Regions from separate parts of the Pseudobacillus sp. 179-B 2D1 NHS genome, predicted to be linked through region 2. Evidence: riboswitches for the same ligand, from Rfam matches in the RefSeq annotation. Region 2 holds a riboswitch; each other region holds the start of a gene.
What was found. Region 2 has a riboswitch for cyclic di-GMP ahead of ACH0BF_RS22945 (sensor domain-containing protein). Riboswitches for the same ligand answer to the same signal wherever they lie in the genome.

Region 1 (7,122 bases), on a different contig from region 2:
GAGTCACGAAATAACAGAAGACGAAGAAGATTTTCAAGAAAGAACCTCTAGTTGGTTTACTTCTTATTATAAAAAACAGCTAGCCGATTTTTATCCAAAGCTTTCTTACACATGTTTGCTTCAAGCCGGTGAGATGAATTACGATGCGTATCTTTCCTACAGGGAATTGGCTGTGGAAGAGTTCATGGAAAATAAGCTAAAAAAAGCAGAGGAATGGTTTGATAAGGCTTATGCGATTTTTTCGGATGATCCTGAACTTCTCCGCTTACAGGGAAGTCTATTTTCTCGGACGGGCCGTATGAAGGAGGCCATAGAGGCACTTGCCCGGGCGGTGAAGATCAGCCCTGATGATATAGACGCACAGGTGATGCTTGCTTACGTTCTTTATGAATCAAAGCATTTGCAAGAAGCCGCTGCACAATGCGAAAAAATTCTTTCTTTCCTGCCAGATCATCTTGACACACTTAGTATCTACGGCAAAAGTTTGTACGAACAGGGAAAGCTGAACGAATCAAGAGATATATTTAAACGAATAAAGAAAAAGGAAGCTTATGACAGCGAAGCGATCTCTTATTTAGCAAGCATTCATGCCTTCATGGCAAAAGAGAACAAAAGAGAACAAAAGAGGAGGCAGCGCCCTTCTGCAAGGGAACTGAGCAAAGAACTGAATAAACCTAGTTTGCTCAAAAACATCTCCTTCCTTTTCCTCTACCTTCCTAAAATTAAAATTCTGTTTCTTCTTGGCCTGCTGGTCTATAGTTGGCTAGAACTTGAAAATGCTGTATACATAAATCCTTTATTATTTACCTTGGTGTTTTTTTTCTCTCTTTTTACAGACAGTATCGACTTAAGTTTTCTTGATTTTCGAGCCTATGCATGGTTTGCGTTTTTTATCTGGACAACATGGCGAGTTGTAAGAGAATTATGGAAGTCCTGGCGGGCCGCCCGTTATTGAGAGGAGAAGGGGAAAGATGGTATTGCGTATTTCAAGACAACAAAGAAGGACTCATCGTTACTTGTATGCACTGACGGCTGTATGTTTCAGTGGAAAGTTTGCTTACTATTACGCGATTAATCAAAGGTATGGGTTCAAAAAGAGGGAAATGAGAAAAACGTTGGAACAATGGGATGTCAGCGACCATGAAAGCATGAGGAGAGTGCTTGACTGGCTAATAGATGCTGGGAGAAAAGAGGAGTTTAGCCAGCTTCAAAATCAATTGACCATTTTTTCGGAGGACAATCGCCAGCCGGGTATCCATTCACTGCCCGATGACGGAGAGTTGAAGAAACAAGCAGATTTTACTAATAAATATTTTAGAAGAGTGTCACCTCAAAATATAGCTGCCTTTGATTATGCCTTTTGTATTGTGTTAAGCAGATTTGGCTGGAAAGTGGGTTATCTAGATTCAGAAGAAGCTTACGACTATATGTTGAAAGCTGCACGTCTCGCTCAATCTTCGTATTCAAGCTGGCTTGAATACATTACGGCTTATACGATTGGTGTACAATTTGTGGACAGTGCTCAATTAAAGAATCCACAGTATATTATGGTACAGGAGCCTGCGATCATAAAATTGCTCTCCTCTCGGCATAGTCCCTTTCAAAAGGTTAAGTGGGATACGAAAATTTGAATAATAAATAAAGAAAGGCTGCCCCAAAACAAGGTGTTGGGCAGCCTTCTATTTATTCTGTAATGAACACAGTGAAATAACTTCCCAAGAATCATGACAGAAAGAGAGTAAAAGTAACCAAAAGTGACAAAAAATATGAAGAAATGAATTATTTATGCATGAATTCATAAAAAACACTCAAAAAATGAAAGCGCTATTTTGTCTATTATTAAAAACTTTTAGAAGCAGCTGCTGTTGAACAACGCCTTCTTTACTGATGATTTAAGAAATGAGGGGGAGGAATAGAAGCGAAAAAGAAACAAAAATTAACTAAATTTTGTCTTTTTTGTGAATTCAGGCATAAAAATTGCAAATATTAAAAAAGCATTTTTATGTATTTATTTTACTGGTGTGGAAATTTTTAACCGCACGACCACTTTGCAACTGAAAGGGAGAATGTCTATGGAGCATCTCGGTACTTATGTGATTTATGTAATTATGGCCTTTGTTATTATCGGAGCGATCGCAGCTGTGCGCAACGAAGAAGAAGGAATGGGCAAAGAGTTCATTCAGGGGATTCACACAATTGGACCGATTTTTATTCCGATTGCTGCTACATTAGCATCAATTCCGTACTTATCAAAGTTTATTGAATTTGCTTTTGGTCCACTCTTTTCTGCAATTGGGGCTGATCCAGCTATGGCCGCCACTACCCTTATTTCAAGCGACATGGGGAGCTATCAGCTGGCTGATGTGCTGGCTAGTGATCGTGAAAATTGGATTATTGCCACTGTTAACGGTATTATTATGGGGCCTCATATTATTTTTACTATCCCTGTTGCACTTGCTATGTTGCAAAAGCGCGATCATAAATATTTAGCGCTTGGAATGATGTCCGGCGTTTTGACTGTACCGATTAGCGTTTTTATTACAACGAGCATTTTGGCACTGACAGAAACGAAGATCAGGGACACAATCAGCACGACGGCTGAGCCGACCTATCAATTGTCCATGTCTATTGGGACAATTTTAATTAATCTTATTCCGTTAACGGCGGTTGGAATATTTATTGCTGTCGGTTTGAGAATGTTTCCTAATCTGATGATCAAAGGCTTTATGGCCATTGGGTGGTTTATGAGCACAGCTATGAAACTCGTACTGGCATGTACGATCGTCGAATATTTTACCGGCGTATTTACTGCCATATTTGGCCATTGGGGATTCGATCCAATTATTGCCGATGCAAAAGATCAATTTAGAGGACTGGAAATTGCCGGTTATATCGGTATTATGCTTGCAGGAGCTTTCCCGATGGTTTATGCCATTCAAAAGTATTTGGCAAAGCCGCTGCAATTCTTCGGCAAGCTGCTCGGTTTAAGCAGCATCGGCAGCGCAGGGGTAATTGCAGCCACAGCCAATCCTCTGGCACTTTTTAAAATTATTAAAGACATGCCAGCAAAAGATAAAGTATTAACGATTGCTTATGCCATTTCAGGTGGATGGATGATCGGGGATCAATTGGCATTTCCAGCTAACTTCCAGCCGACAATTATTATCCCAGTAATGCTCGGTAAGTTTCTTGGTGCTGTTTTGGCGATTCTTCTATGCTACTGGATTTCTATCCCGAAAGCATTGGAGATTGAACGGCTGGAGAAGTTAGAGAACAAGACAAAGAAACAACAAAATACAGCAGCTGAAGATCCACTTGAAGCAACTAGCTGATGATTCCATAGAGGTGCAGGATAAAGACTGCATCTCTATTTCTTTGTCTTTATATGTATAAGAAAAACTTTTACAAGGGAACAGTTATAAGGGGATTAAAAACAAGGCTGTCAATGAATTGTTCAATAGAAGCATGAAATATAATAGCCAGGTTGTCATTGAAAGCGCCAGCTGAATATAATAGTGTAAATCATGTTTTCGTTTGTGCTGCTCATCATGTCGCGGGAATTAGACGGGAAAACAAACTCGCGGAAGGCGGGGTATGGGGGCATTAACTTGTATAAAGCAGGAGCTTGGGTAAAAATCAAAAACAGAAATGCCGTTGGATTTGTATTGGAAGCAAGCTACCATGGTGCGATGGTGTTTGTGATCAGAAATGGAAAGCCAGTTGGAGAACACAGATACAGCTATCATCAGTTGACACTGATGAATGACGATTTAACAGCGGATGAACTTCTTGATTTAGCTAGACTAACAGTGGATTTAAATCAGAAAGAATGGTTTATGGAAGTAACAGAACGGATGAAGGAGATATCTGGTGGATAGCGTGGAATCATTTACTATTTTGTTGTGTAAGGAAATAATATTACGAGAGAAAAGGTTCAGCTAATAATGATATGCTGAACCTTTTTTATTATCCACTCTTCATTTTATCTCCTTTTGTAACTGATTTAGTAATTTATACTCATATGCATGTACTTATATAAATTGGTTTTTGATTGGCGCTGTTTTTCTCAACTATCTCACTTGATTAGATTATATAGTGGATGGAACTACCACATTACTTATGAAAAAGACAGAATAGAACAAATAGTTATAATTGCTTAAATTGGTAAAATTATATATGATTGAGAAAAGGGATATGTGACTATTTATCTATATTATCTATACTGGCAAACTCGATGAAAGTCGGGGACGCAAAGCCACAGGTCTAAAACATGGAATGTACCATGATGGCCGGGCTGCCGAACTGTTTTTTTACAAAGAGCTCTTCTGGCCGTCCGCGTAAAGTTATTTTTGGATTTACGTTGACGAAAGGAGCTCTTTTATTTTTGTAAAGACAGAAGGAGGGGGAAGTCTTGGTATCGAAGCTGCTAAAAAATTTAAGTATTGGAAAAAAGTACGGATTGGCTTTAGGAGTGGTTATTCTACTTTTCTGTCTCTCTGCCATAGTTGTTTACGTAAAGCTGGTAGATGTTAAAGAGAATATTGCCGCTCTTGAGCAAAAGGGAGACCGAGCTATCAAAATGACAAAAATGGCTTCTTTATTCAGCGAACAAGACATTCGAATTGCGGATTATATTAATCACCCTGACGAGCGGTTTGTCAAAGGATTTGAGGAAAGGAAACAAGCCTTTACTAAGCTTGAAAAAGAATTAGAGGCAGCAATTAAAACAGAGAAAGAAGAAGAGGTTTTTGCGTGGATTAAAGGAAATAATAAAGAAGTAAGTAAGGTTTTCCATGATAAAGTTATACCTGCTGTCAAAAGTGGAGATGAATTAGAGACATTGCTCGCCAGACAAAGAACACAGGCTTTGAGAAGTGAAACGGTCGAAAAGCTGGCAGAATTGGAAAGCATGATTAATGAACAGCGAAAGTTAGCGTCTAATGAAGCAAAGCATAGTTTGAATGAATCGATTACTGTATTAATTTTCTCCATTATTTTATCTGCAGCCATTGGCTCGGCAGCTGTTTTTATGATCAATCGTCTGGTGAGACATCACTTGAACCGGGTGGTTGAGATGGCCGACAGTATTTCGGAGGGGAATCTACAGATCAAGAAAAGTAATTATGAAGGGGAAGATGAGATTGCCCAGCTCAGCTCGGCTATGAATCAAATGCTCGAGAGCTTACAGGATATAATCCAGAAAATTACCGTTACATCTGAAATAGTAACCAGTCAAAGTGGAGAGCTGACCGAGGCGGCTAGTGAAGTGAAAGCGGGCAGCCAGCAGGCAGCAGCTACTATGCAACAACTTTCGGCGGGAGCCGAATCCCAGGCCCATGAGGTAAATGACCTTTCAGAGGTCATGGCCAGCTATATTGAAAGGGTTCAAGAAGCAAATAGCAGCGGCGAACACATTTATATAGCCTCAAAAGCTGTTTCAGAATTAACTACTGAGGGAAAACGCTTAATGAGTTCCTCTGTCAATCAGATGAGAGAGATTGACAAAATTATGCAGGCTTCTGTTGAAAGAGTAAGAGGACTTGATCGTCAATCACAAGAAATTTCATCATTAGTAGCAGTCATTCAGGCCATTGCTGAACAAACGAATTTATTGGCGTTAAATGCTGCGATTGAAGCAGCAAGGGCAGGTGAACATGGAAAAGGGTTTGCTGTTGTTGCAGCTGAGGTACGCAAATTAGCCGTCCAAGTCTCTCACTCTGTAAAAGACATTACAGCTATTGTTTCAGATGTTCAACAAGAGTCATCTGAGGTTGCTCATTCCTTGGAAGCTGGTTACATAGAAGTTGGGAAGGGGATGGGTCAAATTCAGACAACAGGAGCAATGTTTGAAAAAATTGATGCTTCTATTTCTGAAATGACAGAGAGAGTCCAATTTGTTTCCAAAAATTTGAACCAAATAGTAACGGGCAGTGAACAGATGAACAGATCGATTGAAAATATTGCGTCGGTTTCTGAAGAATCGGCAGCTGGAGTTGAACAAACTTCTGCCTCGATTCAGCAAACGAGCAGCTCAATGGAAGAGATTGCTGAAAATGCCGTAAAGTTGTCAAAACTGGCTGAGGACCTTAATGGCTTAGTGTGTAAATTTACTGTTTAAAAGAATATGCCCTCCTTGAGGAGGGCATAGAGATGATTTAAGCCGATACATTTTGTTTTGCGCGAGCAAATTGCCTTGTAGCAAATAAAACAACAGATGCAAAAAGGAAGGCAGCAAAAAGAAATTCCACTCGGTTCCCCATTTTATAAAATACTGCACCAATCATGGGACCAGCTGCCATGCCGAGGTAGCGAAAAAAATTATATGTCCCAATCGCTGTCGCCCGATTATGGAGAAAAGCGAGGCTTAGTAAGGTGGTTTGAACAGGGAGAGAAAGCCCTAGACAAAGACCGAATAAAGTAATGCTACCAACCAATAGCGGCAGCGAGACGGCAGCTATGATGACAAAGAGGATTGTAGCTGCAACATTTAATGAAGAGCTGAAAATAAGAAACTTTTTTGTATTAAAGTGCTCCTGCAAACGACTGCCTGCAAAGCTGCCGATAACAACACCTAGCGACATAGGAAGAAAAATAAGTCCTTTTTCGCTTGCGGATAATTGATAAAAGTCAGAAAGCAGGTGAGGCATAAACACCAAAAAGTTATAAAATGTAAAGTACTGAACAAACCCTAGAAGAATAACGACAGAACCGATCGGGTGTTTTAAAATAAAATAAAAGTCTCGGGGAGAAATTCTCCCACTTTCTTCTCCCGCTATCTTTGTTTCGGGTAAGAACTTATATGTCAATAGCCACATGATAACTCCAGTAGCAGCAAGTACCCAAAAAACCCCGTGAAATCCAGAGACCTCACCAACAATTCCCCCAATTACTGGGCCTACAACGGGACCAAGAGATACCATCATTTGGAAAGTCCCCATTGATCTTCCCAGTTGTTTCCCGGTAAATAAATCCCCAATTACAGTAGTAGCTACGACAGAGCCGACTGCAATACCGGCTGCCTGAACAGCGCGAAAGAAGATAAGAGATGGAATAGAAGGGGAAAGAGCCGCTCCAATCGATGCAGCTATGTAAATTAAAATTCCCGGCAACATAATCCTTCGT
Region 2 (7,122 bases):
TTCTTTAATTGTTTTACTTTTATCATTACATCTTCACTTAGACTTTTCACCATTTGAGTGTCAGTGAATTCAACCAACCATTTATTGTCCGATACATTGTTATCACTTAATTTCTCGTAACCTGTACTCAAGATGGTATTCAAAAATTGCACCTTTATAACGATAAGGAGCTTTCAACAGGAAAAGCCCGAATTCTTAGCATTAAAGTTAAGAATTTGGGCAATTTGATGATCATCCTTTATTTATAAAAATCATTGAATTCACATGATTTCGATAGTATGTAATGTCTCCGAGACCCTAATAACGGATGAATTCGTCTTTCATTTTGAATTTTTCTTAGTAATCATCCATTCCTGCTTTAACTTTACCTCCGGCAACATGAAACACTTGAAATACAAAGATTCCTTTTCTTTGCCTATAATTTACTTGAAAATTACTTAGTTGATAAGCTTGTAAATGAATCTTGTGTTTATTCTATATTGGTACAGCGTTTATTTGAAGAAACTTGTGCTGCAGCTTGAGCAACGATAGCTATTGTATTATCGTTTTCTTGGGTATTCACAACCGTGTGCATTGCCTCCACTAGAGGACGCTAACTGTCCTTAACAATATATTTTGGACGTACTTTATTTAGTGAAAGCGCTAAAATAACCTCTCGGCACTTCTCACATTTACAAGAAAGATGCAAGCGGTCTAAATGCTCTGCAACTATTCCTTTGATGACACCTTCCATTACATTGTGCACAGCCATTTTTAATCCCTCATTTCTCTTTCATTATGAAGCGGCTAAAAAATATCAATGATTATTTAGAAGAACAAATTATTCTGCACTTTTAAGCTGTGAAGGGCCGCTCCTATGCCCATCAAATTGTCCAAGCAGCTGCCTGATTTCTGTGTCTAACTTTGTATGTTCACTTCAGTTTCGTACACTGTTCTTTCTATCTTGTTATAGAAAGAACAGATGTTTCATCCAATGTATAACGTTGCTAGATCATTTTTTCCAACTGAGATAACAAGGAAATAACATGATCAGAAGCTTCCTGAAGCTGTTCAAAGGCATGTTGAGCTTCAGGAAGATTTCCTTGTTCGTAGCTTTCTACAGCTTGCTTTGCATAATAATGTACAGCTTGGTGAGGCTCTTCGAGCTGTTGAAACGCGGATTGGTTTTTAATGTACGGAGGTAGCTCGCCGTAATACCATTGACCGAGCCTGCACGCTTCATAGGATGAGACCTGATTCGAATCAAGCGTTTCTATCTCAAGCAGCATATTATAAACCTTCCATTTCCAAAGAAGGTGATCTGTTTTGGCCACCTTAATAACATCTTTGGCATTTAGTCTAATATTTGTTTCAAAGAAGGTGCGGCGATACTTATCCATCTGTTTGCTTAGTTCAAAGATTACTTGAGCCGTTCTCTTGGCAATATCTTGAGATAAAGTACCAAGATCAAGCATCGCTGAATTTCGTTGGGCAATTTCCATAATCGCAGAAGTCTGCTCCTCCGTCATTGCCGCAATTTGTGAAGTCGATTGGTTGATTTTCTGCATGGTTGAGACGATTTTTTCTAATGCTTCATCCGCATACTGGGCTTCTTTAACACTTCGCTCAACCAGCTTTTCAGTGCTGCCCATTTGTTGTGTCACTTGATGAGAAACGCTTTGCAAAGATTCCATATTGACGGTAATCTGCATGGTTTGTTCTTTTGTATGTTCAGCTAACTTCCGAACCTCTTTCGCTACAACCGCAAAGCCTTTTCCATGTTCTCCGGCACGCGCTGCTTCAATACTCGCGTTTAGAGCAAGTAAATTCGTTTGATCTGTAATTTCTTGAATCACTTTTACTACACTTTGAATTTGCTCAATTTCCTCATTTAGTTGATTGACTTGTCTCGTCACATCACGGTAGACATGACCCACTTTTTGAATATCCTGTAAGGCTTCATTAATAACCTGTTTGCTTTGCTCAGCCGATTGAACGGCTTCATCTGTTCTTTCAGCTACTTTGACGGAATGATCGGCTACTTCCATAATAGAGGCGCTCACTTCCTCGGCAGCAGCTGTAACATTATGACTTTCCTTCACTATATTGTCCATTTCTGTGATCAGCTGCTTTGTTGTATTCAGCTGTGTCATGTCATTGAGCATGTCAGAAACACCAAATAGAAAAGATTTAAATGTTTCTTCCATGTAAACCTCAACGATAAGCTGCTGGTCGAAGGCTGCTAGTTTCTGAACGGCAAGAACTATCTTCATCATTTGGTTAGGATGCGGATGGAGTTTCTCCATCAATATTGTTGTCATAATTTGAATCAGCAGATGATGCGCAGCAATAAAGTGTTCTGCTGTCAGATGGATGCGGCTGTGCACCTGGCCAACCACGATTCTCGTCAGTATATATTCTTTATCAACGTCCGCTCGGAGGAGCTGCTCAACATACCTTTCCATTGTCAGCCTTAAGCGCTCAACTGTAGAATGTTCTGTGATCATTTGTTTAAGGTGATCTACAGAAGTAATATGCTCGTAAAATTGATTCACTATTTCTTCTTTGTAAGGAAGAAGAATGGGCAGAGCTTCCTTCACATGATCCAGCGTTTCTTGGCTGACTCCCATAAATGCCAGCCGTTCTTTCACCCTTTCTCCTACTGTAGATATCTCTTTTGCCGCAGAATTATCCAAATAGTCCATCCATGACTTTGTTTTCTTTGAAAAAAGCTTCATACTTTTCCTCCCTCAATCCTTATATAGCTGCTCGTTGTCGTTAATGCATCTTCTTTAATCTATCTCTTAATTCCCGTACCTCTGGCAGATTCTTTTAAATACTCTTCAAAGTCCTGACTAGACAAAGGCTTACTAAATAAAAAACCTTGCCCTTGGAGACAGCCATCCTCTCTCAGAACATTTAGCTGTCCCTGATTTTCAACCCCTTCTGCAATCACATTGATGCCAAGGGTTTGTGAAAGTGTCAAGACAGCTTGCACAATAGCCTGACTTTCCTTATTTTGATGAATATCCCGAATGAACGAAGCATCAATTTTCAGCGTATCGACAGGTAAATGCTTAATATAGCTAAATGAACTGTACCCTGTTCCAAAGTCATCAATAGAGATATGAATCCCCAAATCTCTAAGTTGTTGTAAAATAGTTATTGCATTTTCAATATTAACAAATACACTTTCTGTCACTTCAATCTCAAGCCATTTCGGCTCCAATCTGGTTTCTATTAGAATCTTTTCAATTTTCCTTACAATATCAGGGTCCGAGATTTGGCGCGCAGACAAATTGATGGATATCTTTAGCGGAGTATAACCCTTATCTTGCCATTCTTTATTTTGTTCACACCCACGGCGCAGTACCCATTCCCCTAAAGGGATAATTATTCCTGTTTCTTCAGCCAAGGGAATAAAATTATTGGGAGAAATCTTCCCCAGTTCTGGATGATTCCAACGCACGAGCGCTTCCATTCCAATTAATATGTTTTTTGAAAGATCTATTTTCGGTTGATAATCAATATGAAACTGCTCAAGCTGAATCGCTTTTCTCAACTCATTCTCTAATAAAATACGCTCCAATGACTTTTCTTCCATTTCTGCTTCGAAAAAGGCATATCCGTTCCGGCCTCGTTCTTTTACAAAATAAAGAGCGGTATCTGCTTTGCTCAACAGTTCACCAGCTTTCTCTCCATCTTGCGGAAAGGTCGCAATACCGATACTACAGGAAGGTGTATACATCTGGCCGGCGATTTCTAACGGTTCTTGGAAGTCTAAATGAATCCGTTCCACCAGCCGCTCCAGTTCTTCTATTTTGGATATGCCACTTAGCAGTACAGTGAATTCATCGCCTCCTAATCGGGCAACTAAATCCGATGAACGAAGTGACTTTTTAATACGCTCGGCTGCTTTAGTTAAAATGAAATCGCCATTCTCATGCCCCCATGAATCATTCACAAATTTGAATCGATCTAAATCAATAAACATTACAGCAAGCTGAGAAGAGGAACTTTTTGCTTTCTTAATCTCCTCCCGCAAATGCTTCATAAACAATCTGCGGTTCGGCAGATCGGTCAAAGTATCATGATAGGCTAAATGATAAATCATTTTTTCCGACTTTTTCCGATCGGTTATGTCTCTCATGATAAACACGAAATCTTTTGCTTTTCTGTCCCCGTTCATAATGGGACTAATTCTTGCTTCCATATCCTTATACTGATTTCTGCTCGTTCTAATACGAAACTCTATCTGCGAAGACATTTTTTTCTTTTTAGCTAGCAATCTTAATTCAGTGTATAAAATCTTTTGATCTTCTTCATGAATCCACTTGAAGAGCTGGTTAGACTTTAGTTCACACATGTCATGCCCCAGTATTGTTATATGAGAAGGAGAAATGTATTGAAAGTTTCCTTCTTTGTCAATAATTGAAATCAAGTCAGCTGAGTTTTCCGTAATTAAACGGTATTTCTCCTCGCTTCTTCGCATTTCTTCTTCCATTTTCTTTCGAGAACTGATATCATTTCGGATCGACACATATTGATATGGTTTTCCCTGATCATTTAAAAATGGAACAATCGTCGTATCTACCCAGTAAAAAGAACCATCCTTCGCTCTATTCCGCACCTCTCCTCTCCAGGTTTCTCCTGATCCAATTGTAGCCCACATTTGTTTGAAAAATCCCCCAGAATGATAGCCTGAATTTAAAATACGATGGTCTTGACCTATTAATTCTTCTCGGCTATATTTGGAAATTTTACAGAACTGGTCATTTACATGAAAGATCCTTCCCTTTTGATCAGTGATAGCAATGATAGAAGACTGATCCAGTGCATATTTGACATCTCTTAACTCTTTTAACAAGGCTTCAATTGGTTTATTTTTTTCATCTAATGGCTCTATCAAGTGAGAAATTTCAGAAAGATCCGGTGTAACAGGTGCTTTTTTCAATTTATTTTCCTCCAGCTCTATGAAATATATAATGTTTAAGTTAAATAAAACCCATTCGACAAAAAACCGACTCTAAGAAAAGAGTCGGTTGCACTAGTCGCTCCAAGCCATTCAAGTGCCCAGATATAAATGGCTGTTCATCGCTTCTCTATATGACTATTATATTAAGTAGTAAATGGCTTAATTGAATAACTTCTTACGAACATAATAGTTCTTTTAGCCTAAACAGTCAATAAAAAATGGAAAATATAGAAGAAGTAAAATACTCCCTCCCCTCGACAGATTTAGCACTAAAAAGATTATCGTAATTAGGAATTCATTTTGAAAAAGTTTTATCAAAGTGAATTCCTATTCAGAACATTTAAGCTTGGATTTTATAAAAGGTTTGATCATTTTCTAATTTATCCTTGATCATAAAAATACATTTATTTCTAATAAGGGGTACCCCCATTACTAAAGATTATTTAGACAATTATTTTGAAATGGATCAATTAGTTCCTTACAAACTAAAACACATTATCCCCAAGCGCCGTGTAATTGGGCTTCTCGATCTTCAATCAAAAAAAGACTATGAAAAAAGTGAGTATTTTAATAGCTTTATGACAAATATGGATTCTATAACAACACAGGAATATTTTTAGTAAAGGATAATAGAGTTGTTGGATTGGTGGACTTTGTTACTTCAAAAAATAAAAAAGAAATTAATAAAACTGAGGTTATGTGTCTTGAAATTATATTGAGGTATTTAGCGCAAAGATTGCATGAGCACTGGTTATTGAAAACGGTTTCTTTGGAAATTCCTTAACGCCTAGAGAGAGGCGTGTTGCGCTACGTGAAAAAGGAATATTCCAATAAACAAATTGCCGACATGCTATTTATTAGTGAAAATACTATAAAAAAACATATACAGAGCCTTTACGAAAAATTTGATGTTAATAATCGTACAAACCTCTGTTTTAAGGTACATAATTTGGAGAGTTTACAATAATACATTCAAGCTAATGTACTTAAATTTAAAAATGAGTCGATCATGAGCAGATGTAGTGCTAGATTGGAATAAAATTTGACCAAAAATATCTTGGTGCATTTTATTGAGCAGCATATACAAAAATCATGTTTTGGAAAAAGGTTGATCAAAAATAGATTCTTATTCAGCAGCCTTATTTTCATTTTTATAAAAAGTTGCTCATTTTCTACCTGTATCGCATAGCAGTCGCGCCCAATTGTTGAAGTTCAATGGCTGTTGAAGCTGCTCGCGCCTGTGAACTCTAATACCTGTTAGTTTAAGAAAAAAGCATTATTTGCTATGAAGTAATGCTTTTGTTCTTATATTGTATAAAACAATAATAGTATAAATTTAGTCCACGTAATGTTTTTTAAAATTCGGATGGATAGAAAATTTGCGGCGTAAATTGACGAGTTTTTTCCCAAAACTTTCTTCTAAAAGATCTTTATGTTTCTCCATAATTTCCATGAGATACAAATGGTGAATCATGAATTCTGTAATGGGCATGACTAAGCCTACATGCATCGTCCAGGCTGCACGGCTATCTTTCTCCAGTGAGACAATACCTGCTACTACTTCTGAATCATCTCCACTAATAACTAGCCATCGTCCACCGTACTTTTCCGTAATTTCATGACCCATATAGTGGAGGTAAACATTAGCAAAATCAGAGACGATTTCCCCATAAATAATAATCGTTACATTAACTCCTCTTTTTGCTGCCTGTCTTAGTTCAGACTCCAATTCTTCAAATTCTTCTTTCCAAATCTCTAAGAGAATTCTTTTTTTTGCAGATGCTATACAAGCTTTTACCTTATCAAGTATTTCATTGCGTCCCGTGATATTCCAGATGTTTTCACGGTCATTTGCAGAACGTTCAAACTCCGCTAATGACTTTTCTGCCATTTCAAAATTCTCTTCTGCCTTCATTCGACGGCTTTTAATTAGCTCTTTTGCAGGAACAGGTGTATATTGTGGTGTGTTTCCAGGACTAACCAGAATGTCTCCACGCATGGTAAGACTGTCCAGAACTTCATAAATTCTTGAGCGTGGTACACCGGAATTTTTTGCTACTGCATAGCCAGTTAATGGCGATTCTTCCAACAAAGTAAGATATGCTTTCCCTTCATACTCGGTAAAATTTAGATTTTTTAATATTTCTAAAATGTCTTCTTTCATAAGC
Region 3 (7,122 bases), on a different contig from region 2:
TTTCCTGTAGAAAGAAATCTTGAATGTCAGCAATCATTAATTCCTTTTGTTCTTTTGTAATTTTCATAAACAAATCAATCACTCCTTTGAAGGCATGTTACTGTAACTATACAGGTGAAGCCTAAGAAATTACAGTCTATATTTTTATGGCCAATTATGTACAGAATGGGTTGTCTGGCGAGCAAATCATTTTCTAAAGAATAGTCAATGATACATGTTTTACGGAGGGTGCTTATAAGCTTCACAACAATTGATTTCTCTCTGCTGCTATCTATGTATTCACTACTGTCAGCGGATAGAAACCACACACGAAAGACATGCAGCCATTTGTATCTTCTCTTTTTTCTATTTGAAGAAATTCGTCGAAATTTTTTTTGTAATACCCCCTTCACTTTGTAAGCGCTTTCCATTATAGTGAAATTAGAAGAAGTTTTGTATGCAGCTTGGTGGGCATATGACAATGAATTTATTATGGGTGAAGAATGCTATAAAGAGGAGGGAGAACAATGATGAGAAAAAATAATTTAACACTGTCTAATTTTGTTCATAAAGACCAATTTGATTTAAACGCTTATCTTGTCTACCTGTTTCATAAATTTTATAACGATGTTCCACAGGCATTCAAAGGCAAAATAAAAGAATGACGACGAAGCTTTCATTCGTTTGACGTCTCTTTTGTCTATCATAGCTGAGTGCTTCATGAAAAATTGCTTGATCGATCATGTCACATTGGAAAAGTTGAAAAGAGAGAAAAGCTTTCTGTAAAAGTCTTCGGTGTGAATCAGTCTGTGTGAGTCTTTCTTCTTTGGGTTTTCCGATGGATGGGTCTGTTTTAATCATCAATTATTTTCTGTGCAAATTTGAAACATTTCCTCGTTCGCTGACGCATTCGCTGCTTTACGCTTTAATTTAAAAGTAATCATGCCATTCATTCAGTTTTCTATCCTCTCTTTCGAACACTTCCAATGTATTTCTGCGATTAGATACTTACAAGAAAGTATGAGCAGAAGATCATTTCTTTTTTATTCGTCCCTTTAGAAAGTACAACTCTCTACACGGAAGGAGTCGTTCAATTTAAAATCGCGGGTCCGTTTGATTGGAAAGCGTCAGTTAACATGGTTTCACAATAAAGCCTAAAGCCTTCTAAAGGAAATAAGGAAGGCTTTAGGCTTTTCATTCTTCTTAATTTCTTACTGCTCATTCTCTTCCTCGTTGTTCTTCGGTCTTTGTAAATCTGAAGCGAAATGGATAAAAATTGCTGCTTTTTGATGATACAATGGACCAGAACATAGGTCTGATCAAGAGCATGAGATAGAAGGAGAAACTAAACGATGATTCATCTAAATACATCCATTAATCAATATGCTAATAAAATAATAGAAAGAAAGATACGATATGATTCCACCATTGTTGAACATGTTTGCAAACTATTGAAGGCGCAAGATCAAAAAATCGTCCTTTTTCATAAAATAAAGGAGTCGTTTACAATGACGGCAGAGAAAACATCATTAACGATTCCTAAGGGCAGCTATACGATTGCTTACTATTGGAAAGATCGACCGTACAATGCGTATGTTTGGAGGGATGGCGAGGGAAATTACTTAGGTTCTTACTTTAACATTGTCAAGAACACACAGATAACCGGTCAAATCCTCTCTTTTGAAGACTTGATCATTGATGTCCTGGCTCTTCCAAATGGAAGCTGTTTCGTTCTAGATGAGGATGAGTTGTCTGAGCCGCTGGATCAATTCGAGAAAGGTACGGTTCAGCAGGCTCTACACTCATTAATGAATACTCTGGACGTCTTATTGCCTGAAATTATTTTAGAAACAGAACAGGTATACAAACATGAGGAACTTTTTTATTGGTTAAAGGATTAAGCAACCGTTATCAGTTAAACAGAGCAATAAGAAAAAGCATTTGATTAACTAATCAGATGCTTTTTTTCATCAGCAAGAGAAAGAAAGAGGAGTCGTTTATAAGCAATAAAGTATACATAAATTTCCTTTTGAAAAATAAATTATATCGAGAGAAGGTAAATTTATATCAGAGCAATAAAATGGTAATTAATTGCGCCATAAGGTATATTGACTCAGGGTATAATTTCCTATATTCTTCTTATGATATTGTGATCGCTTTATTGGTAGTTTGATAAAGTGATTCCTAATGATAAAGGCAAACTTATCGAAAGGTAAGGACGCAAAGCCGCGGGTCTAAGATTTTTAATTATGATAGCCGGGCTGCCAAAGGGGAAAATGATGGTCCTATTTGGTGAATCCAATTAAAGGTAGGGACTAATGATGCAAAATGAAGAGTTAAGAACGAGCATTAAAAGATTTTACAGCCTGATGGAAAGTTATTCGGATACTCCTGATTCAGCATTTGATTTTATTGTTTTTTTACGATCTTTTCTACGGATAAAATCTCCGTTGCCTTTGCCGACAACAGAGATAATGACGGTTCTTAAAGTTAACAAACCAGCTGTATTTTTTTCTTTAAGAGAAATGTCAAAGCGAAATGATATCCTTGAGTTTTTAACTGCGTTATCCATGGATTTTGAAAAAGCAGAGAAAAAGCTGCAAGATTTGTTAAAGAATAAACCTGTCTAGTTCAACCGCCAGCATTCTTGCTGGTTTTTTTTATGCGATAAAGATACTGTGGAACCGACGTGTCTCAAGAAAAGACAAGCAGACTATGATGCGCTTATTAGCCGTAAGCGTCCCAACGTTTAACGGTTAGAAATATACTTATTACTCCCGGGAAGCTTTTTAATATCATTCCAAGCGTTAACCGCGTCTTTATGACTTTTTGTTTTATTTTTTGGATCAGCGAAGAAGTCGCGGATAAATTGGTTATATTCAAATTGGGGGGCAATTTGTTTCTTATATGGTGAGTCTTTCTTGCACTCTTCTTCCTCGTGCCAAGCCTTTACCACATCACGATATGTTTTTCCTATATTATTTTTAAAGTAATGTTGAATATATGTAGAAAAACGGAACTTCGGACTAATCGCTGACTTGAAAAAAGCTCTAACGTCTTGGCTGCAGCGATGGTTTTCGGTAATGACCGTATCCAAACTTAACGATCTTTGTTTGTTGGGGTTTGAGCGAACCGTTAGTTTTCTGAGCGGCTTCTCTACTTTCCCCGTCTCAAGAAACATTTCAATTCTAGCTGAAAGTTCTATTTTCGAACCGGATGCGCTTATCCCATTCTCTCTGCAGCATAATCGCAATTCTTCCTTCAGCCAATAAAAATTTTTAAAATCTTGACTAGTTATATATCTTGTAAGACCAGGCCTCATCATTACACCTCCGTATACTTATTCCAGTTTAGAACAAACGTTCTTTTTTATCAATCCAATTATGGATAAAAATGTGAATGACTAACAAACATTAGCAAAACCGCTAGGTATCAACATGTTTTTTAAACCACCGCACGATGATGTAAAAGAAAAGTCATTCTGATGAAGAGATCATTTATTGGGCAGAAAGTGTGCAAAAATAAAAAACACCGACTGCTAGGATAGACTTTCAGGTTGATCATTACTATAAGAAAGCCACATGAAGTGAGTGCCATATTCATTTGAACAAAGGTAAATCATGTTTTCATACGGTTCTTCTATAAAGGCGCACAGAGGGAATTTGAGATATGAAAGGATAATTTCACCATTTTTTGTAAGCGGCGGATCACTTTGATTAGCTAGATAACTAACAAAAAAGACAGCCTAGCTATTGATTATATGAGCTGAAGAACAACTAGGTATTTCCTACTACCCATAAGGTGGTTTTTTTATTGAATTATATCCTTTTTGTGGAAATAAATATTTTTCAATAAAAGTAAAAAATTATATTGTAATTTTTGTTAGAAAGCTATAATATAAGTCTCAATCACAGAAACTATTAGAAGCGAGGATAAAAATTTGAAGTCATTTAAGATTTTACCAATTTTAGGATTGTCATTTGGATTATTGTTTTCTTCAAGTGCTTCAGCGGCTATAAAGCCTGTAGAGCGCTATGATATTTCGGACGTCGGTCCAAACCATCGGTTTTATGATTCAATTGAACGGTTTGTTTACTCTGATATTGTTGATGGATACGTCGAGTCCGAAACAATTGAAGAAGATGGCGAAATATACGATTACTCGTACATAAGTATTCGTCCAGAGGAAAAAATTAACCGCGCACAGTTCACAAAGATTTTAGTAAGTGCTTTATCTTTGAAGACTGGAACGAATGTAAAAGAATTCCCTGATGTGAAAGCTTCTAAATGGTATTATGAGCCGGTGCGTATCGCAAGTAGCCATGGGATCGTTGCTGGTGGATCTAATGGAAAGTTTAACCCGGATGCGCATATTACGCGTGACCAAATGGCAGCAATGATTTACCGGGCATTCAGCAATACAGTGGCTTTTAAAGCACCAACGAAGACATTTAAAGATGTCCCGCCTACAAACTTTGCTTATGAGGCGATTGTAAAATCTGCTGCAAACGGGATTATTCAAGGATACGGTGATACATTTAAGCCCCATGATTTAGCTACCCGAGGCCAAGCGATTGCTATGATTGACCGGGCGCTTCATCAAGAAGCGGGGAGCGAGGCCGATCAAACAGCAATCAAGACAGTTGTGAATCGCAACGTTCAAGAAGAAATGCGATTAATGAAAGAGCAAAATACAGCCGGGCTTAAAGCTCTTTATCAGGATACAGCGACAGGCTATTATTTATCGGAATCGCTTGACACGGTAGAATTACCGGGTGACATAGAGGATATGGGAGGCACTTTTACTATTGAGCAAATTGGCACTCATGAGATCAATCCTGTAACTGTCAATAAACGCTTTGCAAAAGTTCGGATGGATAATCTAAAGTATAAAGTATCATTCTCGTCACCAGATTTATCTTTCAGTATGAACGTGGATGCTTCAGGAACGGCTTATTTGAAAAAAGGCATGGACGGAAAATGGAAGATTTATAATCTTGTGCTAGATAATGAAGACATTCAAGATGATTGGGAAGCGGAGATTTCCGCAGCAGCCAATGCTTCCTAATTATACTTGTTAAAGTAGATAAAATAAAAAAGCAAATGGGTCATTAACACCCGTTTGCTTTTTTTATTTAGCATATTTCATAAAGAATGCGAATGAATCAATTAAATCATACTATTTCATGTCAGTAGAGAAAAGATCAATTGTACGGTAGATGAGATTATATGAAGAATTGGACTTTACACTGAAGAAGAAAGAGCATCAATCGACTCTTTTCTTGGCAAGAATACCCTTCATTTATCTGTAGTGCATAAGGGAGTGCTAAAGAATAATCATAGAGTGCGTCTATGAAAGGTTATAAAGGTGGGGAACTGCCATAAGAGGTAGTAAGAATTAAGGGTGTTTATATAAGTTGAAAAAAATAAAAAGTAACAAAACCTTTTGTGCAGAAGAACGGGGAAAGGAACTTAAGAATAATAATCAGTATTTTCATAATTAATAACAGAACATAGCAATAGAATATCTTGATGAATCTCTTTTCGGATAGCTTCTTTTGGGCAATCGTAATACTCATCTATTAATTTGCCTAGTTCTTTGATAAATATTACCAATTCCGAATCAGAAAGCATGCAAAAACCTCCTTTAAGCGACATTATAACTGCGTCTATATTACCATTTGTTTTAGGAGGAAGACAAGTTAAAGAGTGTAAGTAGACCTATTTGAAGTAAGAAGGGGGCTGGTTAAGAAAAAGAGCACTAGGAAGGTAAACGGTTAATTCTTTCTTTGTTCTTGACATCGTAGTCTTCGGTAATCTGGTTGCATCATTTTATACTTGTCATGAAGCATATCCCTTGGTTCATAGCATTTATTGAACCAGATCGTCAATCAACCGCTTTATCCTTTTCTCTATTTTTATGTTGTTGTCCGGCTATTAAGGTTGCAAGAGATTGAATCGATTCTTACAACAGGCCAATGTCTCTTCAAATAGCAACGCCAGAGCCAGAATAAAGACAATTAATTGGTTTCAGAGTGTGAACAGAACGGCCGGTCATCTGGGGCTAAACTGATCTGTAGTAGTTTCTCGAGTTTGCAAGCGTTTTTTTGATAAACTATCTATAAGACGGAACATAAATACGGGAGGGATAAATATGGCTGAGAAAGTGATTGCAGGCGAGTGCTGTCCCATTTGTAGCAGGGACAATAACTGTTGTCATTCGATGGATAAATCTTTAGGGGAATGCTGGTGCAGTGAGGAGTCTTTTCCAAAAGAAATCTTTGACCTGGTGCCTGTCGAACAATTAAGAAAAACATGTATTTGTAAAAAATGTTTGGACCGTTTTAAAGAGGAAGGTTTGCTTTAGAAGAGGGCATTGATCATATGTGCTGTTTTTCCCTCCATTTACTGTGGGATAAGTTGGCTTTCAAGGCTTGTTTGGCTTAGTGGCGACTTTAATATCTCCTTCGATTTCATTAGCGGCTGAAGGAAAAATACGAACAGTTGATCAACGATTCTTCTGTAGGTCATTAAAATATTTCATAAAAAACAGTTGAAATAACACCTAATAGTGTTAAGATTTTTATGACACTATTAGGTGTTATAAAAATGGAGGTGCCATAATGAAAGCTCAAGAATCATTACCGGAAATCAGAAAAACTATCGTCCTCAATGCTTCAATTGAAACAGTTTGGAAGGCCGTTTCTACGTCGGAAGGCATGGCCTCATGGTGGATGCCAAGTAATTTTGAACCTATTTTAGGACGCGAATTCGTCCTGTATGCCGGCCAATTTGGCGACTCGCCCTGTAAAGTAACTGAACTTGATCCCCCTCATCGTGTTGGATTTGATTGGGGGAAAGACTGGCATCTTGCTTTTGAATTAAAAGAGGCAGAAGGAGGAAAAACAGAGTTTACGTTAATTCACTCTGGATGGAATGCCGAACAAGTGACAGAGTTCGGACAGCCGCATTCAGTGATTCGTGCGGTTATGGATGATGGCTGGGAAAAAATCGTAAACGAAAAGCTTCCTTCCTATATTGAGGCTTAAAATGTATTCTCCTGAACCTAAGCATGATATATTTCAAGCGATTGCAGATCCAACTCGCCGTAATCTGTTAAAATTACTGGCAAATAAAGAAATG

Region 1: another riboswitch for cyclic di-GMP. It lies ahead of ACH0BF_RS03735 (HAMP domain-containing methyl-accepting chemotaxis protein); the one in region 2 lies ahead of ACH0BF_RS22945 (sensor domain-containing protein).
Region 3: another riboswitch for cyclic di-GMP. It lies ahead of ACH0BF_RS23720 (hypothetical protein); the one in region 2 lies ahead of ACH0BF_RS22945 (sensor domain-containing protein).

Annotation. Positions count from the first base shown of each region.
Region 1 covers NZ_JBIQDP010000002.1:291,357-298,478, reverse strand. The annotation lists gene ACH0BF_RS03755 (tetratricopeptide repeat protein) at 1-955, shown strand, start outside; gene ACH0BF_RS03750 (DUF1266 domain-containing protein) at 972-1,631, shown strand; gene eutH (ethanolamine utilization protein EutH) at 2,073-3,332, shown strand; gene ACH0BF_RS03740 (hypothetical protein) at 3,609-3,878, shown strand; cyclic di-GMP riboswitch class I at 4,215-4,302, shown strand; gene ACH0BF_RS03735 (HAMP domain-containing methyl-accepting chemotaxis protein) at 4,412-6,118, shown strand; gene ACH0BF_RS03730 (MFS transporter) at 6,156-7,122, opposite strand, start outside.
Region 2 covers NZ_JBIQDP010000036.1:14,412-21,533, reverse strand. The annotation lists gene ACH0BF_RS22955 (late competence development ComFB family protein) at 593-751, opposite strand; gene ACH0BF_RS22950 (methyl-accepting chemotaxis protein) at 987-2,717, opposite strand; gene ACH0BF_RS22945 (sensor domain-containing protein) at 2,777-4,933, opposite strand; cyclic di-GMP riboswitch class II at 5,007-5,089, opposite strand; gene ACH0BF_RS22940 (response regulator transcription factor) at 5,754-5,921, shown strand; gene ACH0BF_RS22935 (TrmB family transcriptional regulator) at 6,291-7,118, opposite strand.
Region 3 covers NZ_JBIQDP010000041.1:16,124-23,245, reverse strand. The annotation lists gene ACH0BF_RS23735 (DUF2164 domain-containing protein) at 1-73, opposite strand, end outside; gene ACH0BF_RS23730 (hypothetical protein) at 507-644, shown strand; gene ACH0BF_RS23725 (DUF402 domain-containing protein) at 1,332-1,880, shown strand; cyclic di-GMP riboswitch class I at 2,165-2,248, shown strand; gene ACH0BF_RS23720 (hypothetical protein) at 2,298-2,609, shown strand; gene ACH0BF_RS23715 (DUF6434 domain-containing protein) at 2,729-3,301, opposite strand; gene ACH0BF_RS23710 (S-layer homology domain-containing protein) at 3,920-5,047, shown strand; gene ACH0BF_RS23705 (hypothetical protein) at 5,452-5,613, opposite strand; gene ACH0BF_RS23700 (cysteine-rich CWC family protein) at 6,134-6,346, shown strand; gene ACH0BF_RS23695 (SRPBCC family protein) at 6,603-7,028, shown strand; gene ACH0BF_RS23690 (ArsR/SmtB family transcription factor) at 7,030-7,122, shown strand, end outside.